2 regions of the Alteromonas sp. PRIM-21 genome follow, and region 1 is predicted to be linked to the other one. Evidence: predicted binding sites of a transcription regulator. Region 1 holds the regulator's gene; the other holds the start of a gene.
The links. Region 1 encodes FliA, which starts transcription of late flagellar genes. Its sites were predicted from a motif close to CTAAAGNTNNNNNNNNNNNNGCCGATA; they were not measured.
Positions count from the first base shown of each region.

Region 1 (6,315 bases):
AGGTTCAGATACCGCTGGAGCAGAGCCTTGTTTAGTTGGCCCTTGACCTGAGCCGTGAAGCTGATCAAGCAGTGCTTCAAATTCATCGTCGGTAATTTCTTCATCACCGGCACTACTTGCCGGAGCAGCTGCTGATGCTGGTTCTACAGCACTTTTTTTGTCTCCACCAAACTGGCCTTTTCCGTGCAGATCATCTAACAGTGCTTCGAACTCTTCATCAGTAATGTCATCACTGTCAGTGCTCGCCGCTGGTGCTGACGTTTGCGCAGGCTCCGTTTTGGCGGGTTCTGTATTGGTTGATGCAGCTTGTCCTGGAGCACCACCTCCATGAAGCTCATCAAGGAGAGCCTCAAACTCATCTTCGGTAATTTCTTCTATACCACCGCTACTTTCACTGGTATCTGACGCTGCTGGCACTGGTTCATCTATAACTAGTTCCGGCTCTTCTGCAACGACCTCGGGCTCAGCCGCGACAACTTCTGGCTCAGCCGCAGGCGCACTTGCATTGTCGAAAATGTTTTCATCTGGAGATTCTGGGCGACTGAGTTTGTGTAACAGGTCGACGAGGTGTGCATCTGCCGGCTCTAGCGGCTCTTGTGCTTTTACTCGCTCAAACATTTCAACTACCACATCAGTGGCTTGCAAAATGATATCCATTAACTCAGGCGTTAGCGTTCGTTGGCCATTGCGCATAACGTCAAAGACGTTTTCAGCACCGTGACAAATTTCAACTAACTCAGTAAGAGAAAGGAAGCCCGCTCCCCCTTTTACTGTGTGATAGCCGCGAAAAATTGCGTTAAGCAAGTCCGCGTCTTCAGGATTGTTCTCAAGATCAACGAGCTGTTCTTGTAATTGTTCAAGTATCTCTCCAGCCTCAACCAGAAAGTCCTGTAATATTTCCTCGTCAACATCAAACGACATGCACCCGCTCCCCTAAAAACCTAAGCTAGACAGAAGATCATCTACATCATCTTGACCTGAAACGACGTCGTCTCGTTTGTCAGCATCAATAATTGGGCCTTCTGCCTCTACACCATCAACCTTATCGGCCTTAACGCTGGAAGGTTTAGTTTGTTCTGCACCGTCCCGTTCGCCAAACATAGTAAGCATATTTACAAGACTATCTTCGACTTCTTTAACCAAGTCGATAACGCGACGAATAACCTGTCCAGTCAAGTCTTGATAACCTTGTGCCATCAAAACTTCAGTAAGTAACTGTGTAAGTTTAGCCGACTGATTCGAACCGTCTTCCAACAATTCGTCTAAGTCTGCACATAAAACCTTAAACTCACCCAACTCGATTTGGCGGTTCATCAGCTTTTTCCACTCTGGCATAACCTTTTCGATTCGCTCCGCGAGAAGTTCAGCGATGGGCATGCTCGCCTCTACGGCATCCATAGTAGTATTAGCAGCTTTTTCGGTTTCTTCAATTACGTAGGTAAGGCGGGACTGAGCATCAGGGATATCGTCTGTAGCTAAATTTTTGATGCGGTCGTCTATTTGAAAGTTGTTTAATGCGTCGTGGAGTTGACGCGTCAACTTGCCTACTTCAGCGAATAGCTCAACGTTTTCTTTCATTGAGACGGCTTCAAGTAGTGCATTAGCTGAAGCCTTGTCACCTTCTTCAAGAAAAGTGACAAGCTGCTTTGCTTCTTCTAACGATATTGGAACGTTTACATTCGTTGACATCCAGTAAACCTCATTTATCTGGTGAGCGTCTGGATCAACCTAAACGTTCGAATATTTTATCTAATTTTTCTTTAAGCGTTGCCGCGGTAAAAGGTTTAACAACGTAACCATTCACACCCGCTTGGGCGGCGGCAACGATCTGTTCCTTCTTCGCTTCAGCGGTCACCATAAGTACTGGCAGATGCTTAAGTTTGTCATCGGCTCTAATCGCTCGGAGCAGATCTATACCCTGCATACCAGGCATGTTCCAATCAGTAACAACAAAGTCGAAATCGCCTTGTTGTAACATAGGTAATGCGGTGCTTCCGTCATCCGCTTCCTGGATATTGGCAAAACCCAAATCTTTAAGCAGGTTTTTGATGATTCGTCTCATGGTTGAAAAGTCATCGACCACGAGAATTTTCATGCTTTTGTCCAAAATAGCCTCCACTGAGGGGTTAATTGTTTTTAATTTCTATTCTTCGTCAGCTTGCCACGACTTCATTCGTGATTTGAGTTTTAACATGGCTTGACTATGAATTTGACTGACTCTCGACTCACTTACGTCGAGAACCTCGCCTATTTCTCTTAAGTTTAGTTCTTCATCATAGTAAAGTGAAAGAACAATCGCTTCTCGCTCGGGTAATGTCGTTATTGCATGGGCCAGCGCTTTTTGAAATGCGCCCTGCATTAAATCTTCTAACGGTGCATCACTGCCTCGACTTTGCTCGGTAGTGATCACATCTTCCGACACACCTAAATCTTCAATGCCCACCAACTTCCCGGCATTTACTTCATTGAGCATCTGGTGATAATCCTGCAAGCTCACATTAAGCTTGTCAGCAATATCGGAATCTCGTGCGTCGCGCCCAGTTTCACTCTCTACCTGAGATATCGCTTCTGTTATCGCGCGACCATTTCGGTGAACAGAACGTGGCGTCCAATCACCTTTGCGTATTTCGTCCAGCATGGCACCGCGAATGCGGATACCTGCGAAGGTTTCGAAGCTTGCGCCTTTCGACCCATCAAAGTTTCGAGCGGCCTCTAACAAACCAATCATGCCTGATTGGATAAGGTCATCAACAAGTACACTCGCAGGCAGGCGCGCCATCAAATGGTGCGCAATACGCTTAACCAGAGGCGCATGTCTTTCGACTAACTGCGATTTATCTGTTTGCTGTTGATAAGCGGCTGCCTTGCTGTTCAACGTTGACTTCCTACGGCTTTTTCTGCAACTAATTGTTCAATGAAAAATTCTAAGTGGCCACCAGGCTGCGCTGGAATAGGCCAAGTAAGCGCCCTGTTTGCTAGCTTAGTTATCGCTACGGCTGCAGGAGAGCCTGGAAAAGCATCAACAATAGCTGTTTGCTTACGCACTGCTTTGCGAATATTTTCGTCAAATGGCACCGTCGCCACTAATTCTAGTGCAACATCAAGAAAACGCCCTGTCACTTTGCTTAATTTGCTAAATAATTCCTGACCTTCTCGCACATCGCGAACCATATTGGCTACAACTTTGAAGCGAAAAACACCGTGCTCACGGTTAAGGATTTTTATCAGCGCATACGCATCAGTTAGTGATGTTGGCTCATCGCAAACCACCACCATGATATCTTGGGAGGCTTTAGAAAAGCTTAGTACCATATCTGAAATGCCAGCAGCGGTGTCGACTATTAGTACGTCTATTTGAGAACGCAGCTCGCTAAACGCTCTTATTAGGCCAGCGTGCTGTGTGGGTGAGAGTTCCGCCATTGACTGCGTACCAGATGTGGCGGGAGCAATCTTAATACCGTGGGGGCCGGTTACTAAAACCTCGTCCAACGTGCACTCGCCAGAGAGTACGTGAGATAGGTTTTTCTCAACTCGCAGGCCTAGCATCACATCTACGTTTGCAAGACCTAGGTCCGCGTCAAGAACCATTACACGCTTGCCCTGCTTCGCCATGGCGATAGCAGTGTTAAGTGTAATGTTTGTTTTACCTACGCCACCTTTACCACCAGTGACGGCGATTACTTTGATTAACCGTGATTGCTTCATTTTTCTTAAGCTACTCGCTTGATCGTCAATCATACTGCTTATGCTGTTTTAATTGCGTTGTTACCACTAGTATGATTCAAACCGTACTTTTTATAAAGCTTTGCAGCAGCGGAAACCAAAGATTTCGCTTCTGCAATCTTAATGTCTTCAGGCACTTTTTGACCATCGGTGACATAACTAACCGGTAGTTGGTATTCAACCGCTGCACTAAGTACCTCTCCTAAAGAGTAGCACTCATCTAACTTTGTGAAAATACAGCCACTTAGTTCAATATCGTCATACGCTTGAATGATTCTCTGCAAAGCCGGATATTGCGTATTGGCTTGCGCTACCAAATATTTTTTAACTTTTGGCATTTGGCCATTGTCGAACTGCTTAATCTGCTTAATTAATCGACTATCACGCTGACTAAAACCTGCTGTATCAATCAATACTAGTCGCTTATGACGAAGTTGGAACAATAAATCTGCAAGTTCTTCACTAGTTTGCGCTTTTCGCACAGTACAGCCAATAATTTTTCCGTATGTCGCTAGTTGCTCATAGGCTGCAATTCTATACGTATCGATAGTAATCATAGCCACCGATTCTGCACCATATTTCTGCGCGTAGCGGGCGGCCAACTTTGCAACCGTAGTTGTTTTACCTGTACCAGTAGGCCCAACTAATGCAACGGCACCTTGTGAGCTAAGTATATCGTTTCCGGTAACATTTATGCGATTAGCCAATAGGTTAAGAAGATATACCCATGCGTCACGTTCATTGTAATGAGCCGGTGTGTAGCTAATAAGCTGTGTTGCTAGTGCACTACTCAACCCCATATCGGTTAATCGCGTGACCAGATATTGATGAACAGGTTTTTGACGCTTGTTCTTCGCTTCCATTAAGTCAGCAACTTGATACTGCAATACGTCGCGAAGTGAAGCTAACTCTTCTTTGATTTGAGCTAGTTCAGCTGACTGGGATACAGGTGTTTCACCCATACTTGACGCCTGGTGCTCAGGAAAAGTCTCTTGCTCGACAACATCTCGACCTGGCGATTGTGTTCCAAGGTCGTCGATAAACGCTTCTGAAAAATCTAAGTGAGAGGCAATTTCGTTAGCGTGCTTAGCGTTCGCTGACATTGGCTGTGTTGGTTGTGCAGAACTGCTTGCAACTGGGTTTCCACCATGCTGCTTTTCCAACAGCGCTTTTAAGCTGTCAGGACCGTCATCACCAATAATTTCACTTAAGCTAGGCACTGCCTTTTGGCCAGGTGTTTTTGCCGCGGCTTGTGGTGCTGCCTTAGGCGTGAAAAGCTTAGCTTCAGGCTCTTTGTCGTAGGCTGCTACAAGCTCGATGCCGTCAGCGACTTTGCGATTTGACATGATCACAGCATCACTGCCCAACTCAGCTTTAACTTGGCTTAGCGCCTCACGCATATCTTTGCCGAAGAAACGTCTAATTTTCATTGCAACCTCTCCAATCACCCAGTGTCAGATTATTGACCGACCGAACTGACTATTTTTATTTGTTTGTCGTCAGGCACTTCTTGGTATGAAAGAACATGCAGCCCAACAACAGAATACTTTAAGAAGCGAGACAGAACCGGTCGTAGCATGCCTGAGGTAAGGAGTACTGCAGGTTCTCCTTCTAACTCTTGCTGCTGACTGGCTTGCTGCAATGATTTTTGCAGCTTGTCTGCCAGACCTGGTTCGATACCAGCACCGTCTTCGCCACCTGCTTGAAGGGACTGGTGCAACATCTGTTCCAACTCTGGCGCCAAGGTTATGACAGGTATCTCTTTCGCCCCTTGGGTAATTTCTTGAACGATTAGACGCTTGAGTGCTATACGCACCGCAGACACCAGTACATCTGGGTCTTGGCTTCGTGTACCGTATTCACTAAGAGTCTGAACAATGGTGCGCATATCGCGAATAGGCACACCTTCAAATAGCAAGGTTTGCAGCACTTTCACAACTGTACTAAGCGGCAGAATATCGGGCACTAAACCTTCAACTAATTTAGGGTGCTGTTTGGCCAGCATATCTAAAAGCTGCTGCGCTTCTTCATGCCCAAGTAACTGATAGGCGTTATTGGAAAGTAACTGACTAAGATGAGTCGCAACAACAGTGGCGGCATCAACAACCGTGTATCCAAGAGTTTGCGCGTGCTCGCGCTTATTAGGCTTAATCCACACCGCATCTAACCCGAAAGCAGGGTCTTTAGTAGCGCGCCCTTCTAATTTTCCGAACACTTGTCCGGGGTTAATGGCAAGTTCTTCGTCGTGACTTATAACGGAATCGCCAATAGTGACGCCGAGCATAGCGATGGTGTAAGTGTTAGGCTCTAAGTCTAAGTTGTCGCGTATATGAACGGGTGGAATAAGGAAGCCAAGTTCTTGGGAAAGTTTTTTACGCACGCCTTTAATTCGCGTTAACAACTCGCCACCTTGAGATTTATCAACAAGAGGAATTAAGCGATAGCCCACTTCTAAACCAATGGTATCCACCTGCTGAACATCGTCCCATCCCAGCTCTTTAACTTCAGGTGCAACAGTTTCGTCTTTTGCAATGTTCTCTGGTAATTGAGGTTCTGCCGCTTTCTTCTTAGCTTGAACTGTCTGCCAATATG
Region 1 is NZ_JADOEK010000001.1:122,752-129,066, reverse strand. It holds gene IW644_RS00500 (chemotaxis protein CheA) at 1-921, opposite strand, end outside; gene IW644_RS00495 (protein phosphatase CheZ) at 934-1,689, opposite strand; gene cheY (chemotaxis response regulator CheY) at 1,724-2,107, opposite strand; gene IW644_RS00485 (RNA polymerase sigma factor FliA) at 2,144-2,875, opposite strand; gene IW644_RS00480 (MinD/ParA family protein) at 2,872-3,738, opposite strand; gene flhF (flagellar biosynthesis protein FlhF) at 3,744-5,153, opposite strand; gene flhA (flagellar biosynthesis protein FlhA) at 5,183-6,315, opposite strand, start outside.

Region 2 (6,315 bases), on a different contig from region 1:
CTTACCGATATTAAACGTCAGATCAAAGAAGGGGCCTTAGATTCAAACTCTGTCCATGAACACCTTGCAAACGCAAGAGCGCATTGGGAAAGAGTGCGTGATGAAGTTAGCCCTGCATTAGCAGAAATAGCCAAAACACTCGATGACGAACAAGTTGTTACGCTTTTTGCTGCCCTCGAAAAAGATAACAAAGAGGAAGAAGAAGAGCGAAAAGAGGCGCTGGAAAAGTCTGAAGAAGAACGGTTAAAAGAGCGTGTCGAGAGCATTGAGGAGACTATCAGTGAACGCATAGGCAAGCTAACTAGCGAACAAAAGCAGATAGTGTCCACTTACGCGACCCAGTTTATTTCTACGGCGGGGGAATGGCTTACCTATCGTAGGAATATTCAAAATGCGGCGCGAAAGCTATTTGTAACCCGTAAATTTAACGATAATTTTGAAGCGGAACTGGTTGATCTAATGCAAAACCCAGATAGCTATAAAAGCGATATTTACAAGCAAAGCAGCGCACACAATATGACCGTTAGCGCTACGTTAATATCCGAGCTTTTCACCACACTAACTGACGAGCAACGAGAAACCCTTATAGAAAGTATTGATGATCTAATTGATACTGTTGAAAATTTTAGAGACTAAGTTGGTATTACAAAGAGATACTAATCCAAAGTAGAATTACACAAATCAGCGCTAAATAAAGCTTGGCTCAGATGTACTAGCTCAGAGTTTATGGGCCAAGCTCGTTTATGGTTATTCGTTTGTGTTAGCTCGTTAATACAAGCTCATTTGTATTGACTCAGTGCTTATTGCCATCGTTTATCATTTTTCTGGCCCGAGCGTCCGATTGCTTAATCATATCGTCTATCAGCGACGTCTCTGGCATATTTTTCCAATACTTTTTAGGCATTTGATTTAACATCGCACTTGTCTTGATACGCGCTGGATTAAATATATTGGCGTAATAAGTCAGCCAGTATTTTTCAATGCGATCATCATCGGGTACAACGCTTGGATCGGGGTTATCTTCTAATACTAGGGTTTCGGTATCCCAATGAGCTGCACGATAGGGCGTTAATATAGACCACCGCATATTCTTAAAACGTGTTTGGAAGAAGTTAAGCTTTATCTCTAAACTGAAATGCTCTGGTTCATACCAGGCTACAAAATGCTCTTGCCCCTCTAGATTTAATTCTCTGAACCTCAGGAAGGCACTCATTTTGTAAGCATCACGTTTTACCGCTTTCGCCATCGCGAAAAGCTGGATGACATCGTCATCAGTTTTCATTTGTATGAGTTGCTTATTTTCATAAACGACACGCCATAACACTCGGTAACAAAGCGCAAATCGTTTATCATCGTTATGGCATAGGGCATACTTTAAAAGCATCAGTGTGGGTTTAGGAATACTAAGCTTGCTTCGCGGCCTTTTACTTTCGCATTGCTCATCATCACTACCGAACAGATCGTTTTGTACAGAATGAGCGCTCTGCCAAATAATATGTTCAGGGGGAATGCGCTCAGCAATGCATTCTCGCGAAGCTTCTCGCCATTCATCAAAGCCAGGTATTGAAGTAATGGTAATGGTCTTCATATAAAGCTACCTTTTAGACTACGGTTGGCTTAGCTGCATTAACAACACACTCAAGCGCTAAACAACTCAAACTGTTTAGGCTGTTTAAACTGAAGCTCGAAATTATTACTGTCGAGTAAATGGATATCAGGGAAGTAATCTCCAACGCTGATAAAAGGCTTCAATTTTTTAAGAGGTAGCCGCATTTTAGTAAGGTCAATCCAGTTGAGCTTTGTATTACGCCTTATAGATAAAATCTTTTGTACCGTTCGCGCACCAAGACCGGGAACGCGTAGCAGCATTTGTTTGTCAGCTTTGTTCAAATCAATGGGAAATAGATGACGGTTACGTAATGCCCATGAAAGTTTCGGGTCGTAGTCCATATCTAACATGTCGTCTTGCAAGATTTCATCTAGGCCAAAACCGTAAAAGCGTAAAAGCCAATCTGCTTGATACAAGCGGTGCTCTCGTATCAATGGCGCCGGTTTTAGCGGTAAAACTTCCGAAGCATCAGGGATAGGGGAAAATGCTGAGTAATACACACGCCGAAGCTTCTGATCGCTGTAGAGCTTAACGCTTGTGCCTAAAATGGTTTTATCGTTTGACCCATCGGCTCCTATAATCATTTGCGTAGACTGCCCCCCAGGTGCGAACCGTGGAGGGCGTTTGCCCGAATATGTTTTGTCTACTTTATGCTCTGCGATTTTTTCTTTTAACGTATTCATCGAACCGTGAATATCGCCAAGATCTTTTTCTGGGGCATACTTGTTTAGCGAAGACTGTGTAGGCATTTCCACATTAATACTAAGTCTGTCAGCGTAGAGACCTGCTTCTGCTTGTAGTTCTGGCGACGCATTCGGGATAGTTTTAAGGTGAATATATCCTTTAAACCCGTGATCAAGACGTAGCGATTTTGCAATACGTACCATGCTTTCCATAGTGATATCGGGCGAACCCACAATTCCAGAACTTAAAAACAAACCCTCAATGTAATTGCGCTTATAAAAATTTAGGGTTAAATCTACCGTTTCTTTAACTGTAAAACGCGCCCGTTGAACATTGCTTGAAACCCTATTAATGCAATAATGGCAATCATAAATACAGTAGTTTGTCATAAGGATCTTAAGCAGCGAAACACACCTTCCATCTGGTGTGAAGCTATGGCATATCCCCGAGCCACCGGTAAGCGAACCTATACCGGTCTTTTCGGTTTTTCCAGCTTGTCGTTTACCTGCTGAACCACTTGCGCAAGACGCGTCGTACTTGGCCGCATCGGAAAGAATCTCAAGTTTTTGTATCAGTCTGTCATGCATCGCCGATGTTTACTTCCTTTAACCAATCACAGTTAAACAGCCTAGTGTTTTTAACCAAAGTATCGATATGAGCGTTTTTTTGGCATAAGCTGCATGGTATTGCGTTATAGCATGTATATTTATACAGTACAATTGGTTACGGCAGTAGAGGGGAAAGATTTAATGTTAGCCAACGCGGCTTACAACACAGATGTATAGGCTAATAGCAATGATTAACCAGCGATAGAAAAAGGTAGGGTTGCTTTAAAAAGAACTAATATGTCACTGGGTATCAAAAGCCAATATATTTAGAAAGTTCATCTCGAATATTTTCGTACTTTTCTTTGTATGGCGCCTTAAGCGTCATATCATCAATCAGCTTAAACAAACGCTTACATTCGTTTATTAACTTCATTTCCGCTTTATCTTCTTTTATGGCTATTTGAAGAAGGCATTGAAGCAGGTTAAGTGCAACACCTGTATTAACAGGTGCAAAACCTTGAGCAAGGGCAAACGACGCTTTAGCGCGTTCAAAGTCTTGTTGCTGGTAATGTTGGATGCCCTCACGGTTAAATTGCTGATAACTTGCGAGGCTTTTTTGTGCGTTTTGCGCTTGTGTCTTTAACATGTAAGAACTGTTTTGGTCGAGTTCTTCACCCCTCGATGAAAGTAGAGAACTTAACTGCAGCGCGTCGTCGAACTCTCCTAGTTTGTACATAACGTTAATACTATCTGGAATGAACGCTGTAGGTACTTCTGCGTATTTATCATCAAGCTGTATTTGAGATGTATTGAGATGACGCTTTGCGTCTATGAGTTTACCATCAATCGCGCTTATCCTTGCATTTACAATATTGCCAAAAATTTCTACGTCAAACTCCCTGTCAATTTTATATAGGTGCTCATCAAACTTACCCCGCTGTAATGTGAGTAGGGCTTCTTGCTGATACTTATTGCGCTGGCTTTTGTCATCAGCAGATTCAGCGACATCAAGTAAACTACGTATCATTGTGCACCAATGTAAACTTGCTTTATGTACAGTGCGTTTTGATAGGTTCCAAATTGCTTGGCTAGAGTTGGCTGCTAGTACTAAATCGTCATTTTCCCGGCCAATTTCACAAGCCTTATAATGACGAGGTAATGAAAACGGGGAAAGCTTGATAGCTTCCCTAATTGCATCTAGGGCTTTTTCACCTGCGTCCAAGGCGTGATGCGCTTGCGCAAGAATATCATGAGCATCTGCATTGAAACGGTTGCGTTTTAACGTTTTCTTGGCAATGGATATCGCTTTTTCATATTCATTCAACAGCAAATAGGTTCTACCAATTGCTATTTGTGCCCATAGCACAGGCCTACCTTCAATATATTCTTTTAGTACATCTAGAGCTTTTTGGGGTTGAGAAATACGCCAATAGAGTTCAACTAGCAGTTGTTCGCAGTGTCCTTTGTAGTGGCGAGGGTTTTCTAAAAGTGTCTCAATATGATCTATGGCACTGTTGTATTCACCTTGCTCTATAAGGTTGAACGCTTGTTGAAGAAATTGTCGTTTTTGCCACGCACGAACGATGCGAGATTTTAACTGTACTTGTGAAAAGGGTTTAATTAGAAAATCGTCTGGGCGACGTTCAATACTGCCAAGCACAACCGGTCGAGCACTATCTGCACTGATAAGAATAAATACTGAGGTTGGGTTGATAAGCCTTCGCGTGCGCAACTCTTCTATAAGTTCATAGCCATTTTTGGTATCAGCACCCAAGTGTAAGTCGCAAATTACAATATCAAATTTGTGCTTTTTACACAGCGATACCGCTTGTTCAGCAGAAGATTTAGTGACGACATCAGACGCCCCCATTGAATGCATTAGCCCTTTCAAAAGAAGAAGGAAAGGACGTTGGTCCTCAACAATCAGTACTTGTTTGTTGCTAAATTGCATTTCGAATCCGTGAATAAACACACTATCAGTTAGTAGAAGTATATCTAACTTTAGGAAATAAGCTTAAGAAAAACATTATCTTGCCGACAACATACGTATACAACAACCGCATTGTGTACGTATGTCGCCAGATTTATCCTCAGCAAATGAACAAACAACACTAGACCCCAGTATTTACTGGGAGCGAAGTGGTGTACTTGCTCGCGCGTCGTCGCAGGGGGCCTTGTTCTCGTTATACCTTGCAATGCAGCAACATAGCGTAGCTGAACCGTTTGAAATTGAAGCGGCAACGTCAGACGCTGACACCGCCAATAGTATAGAGGCGCAACTTGCAGCGTTAAACCACTACAAGCGCCCCTCATTATCCGTTAGTGAAAATGAGTGGACAGACATGCATGTGCACTCAAATTTACTCGCTACTGACTATGAAAGTGCACGCCTTTTTCTTAGCATGAAGCCTGCGCCGTTAGCTCAAACCGATGACGCGAAGCGCATCCCGGATGACGTTGTAGACAACTGCAGTCTAGCTACGCAGAAACGACTGAAAAAGCAATATGACAACGCCATAAAAGAAGATAATACGTTACTTTACGATGTTATATCTTCGCAAGGCGACGCCGATGACGGGAAATATGGGAAAGATAAGCACCAAGCTACAACGCCAGACTTTTCTTCATTTGAAAATATCGCCTAGTTTTTAACGCGCAGTTTTGTTATATTCCGCGCCGCATTTTTGCACTGGTCTTACGCTCCAATCAGCAAAGGTTAAAATATGTCTAAATATATTGTATGCGCAATGTATAAATTTGTTGCGCTTGAAAACTTTAAAGAAATCCGCCAGCCGCTTCTAGAAACTATGGAAGCAAATGGTATAAAAGGTACGCTTCTACTTGCTCACGAAGGCATTAACGGTACAGTTTCAGGTACCCGTGAAGGTATCGACGCATTGCTCGCTTATCTGAATAGCGATGAACGTATCAATCCTATCTCCTACAAAGAATCACTTCACGACGAACAGCCGTTCTATCGCACTAAGGTGAAACTTAAAAAAGAAATCGTGACCATGGGCGTTGAAGGTATCGACCCTCGCCAAACTGTAGGCACTTACGTCAAGCCTAAAGACTGGAATGCGCTAATAAGCGACCCAGATGTAACCGTAATTGACACGCGAAACGGTTATGAAATAGAAATTGGCACTTTCAAAAACGCCATTGACCCTAAAACCGACACGTTTCGCGAATTCCCAGAATACGTAGAAAAAGAACTCGACCCGTCAAAAAACAAAAAAGTAGCCATGTTCTGTACTGGCGGCATTCGTTGTGAAAAGTCGACAGCGTATTTGAAAGAGCAGGGGTTTGAAGAGGTTTACCACTTAGAAGGCGGCATTTTACAGTATCTTGAAGATGTGCCGAAAGAAGAGTCTATGTGGGAAGGCGACTGCTTTGTATTCGATAATCGCGTTGCGGTAAACCACGACCTTGAAAAGAGTCATTACGAACAGTGTTACGCGTGTCGACTCCCTA
Region 2 is NZ_JADOEK010000003.1:217,194-223,508, reverse strand. It holds gene IW644_RS07600 (DUF6279 family lipoprotein) at 1-636, shown strand, start outside; gene IW644_RS07595 (TIGR03915 family putative DNA repair protein) at 794-1,588, opposite strand; gene IW644_RS07590 (putative DNA modification/repair radical SAM protein) at 1,639-2,880, opposite strand; gene IW644_RS07585 (response regulator) at 3,152-4,792, opposite strand; gene IW644_RS07580 (VC2046/SO_2500 family protein) at 4,914-5,486, shown strand; gene trhO (oxygen-dependent tRNA uridine(34) hydroxylase TrhO) at 5,565-6,315, shown strand, end outside.
Region 2: IW644_RS07580 (VC2046/SO_2500 family protein) is a predicted target of FliA. The motif match lies at 4,855-4,881, and genes of this name have one in related genera.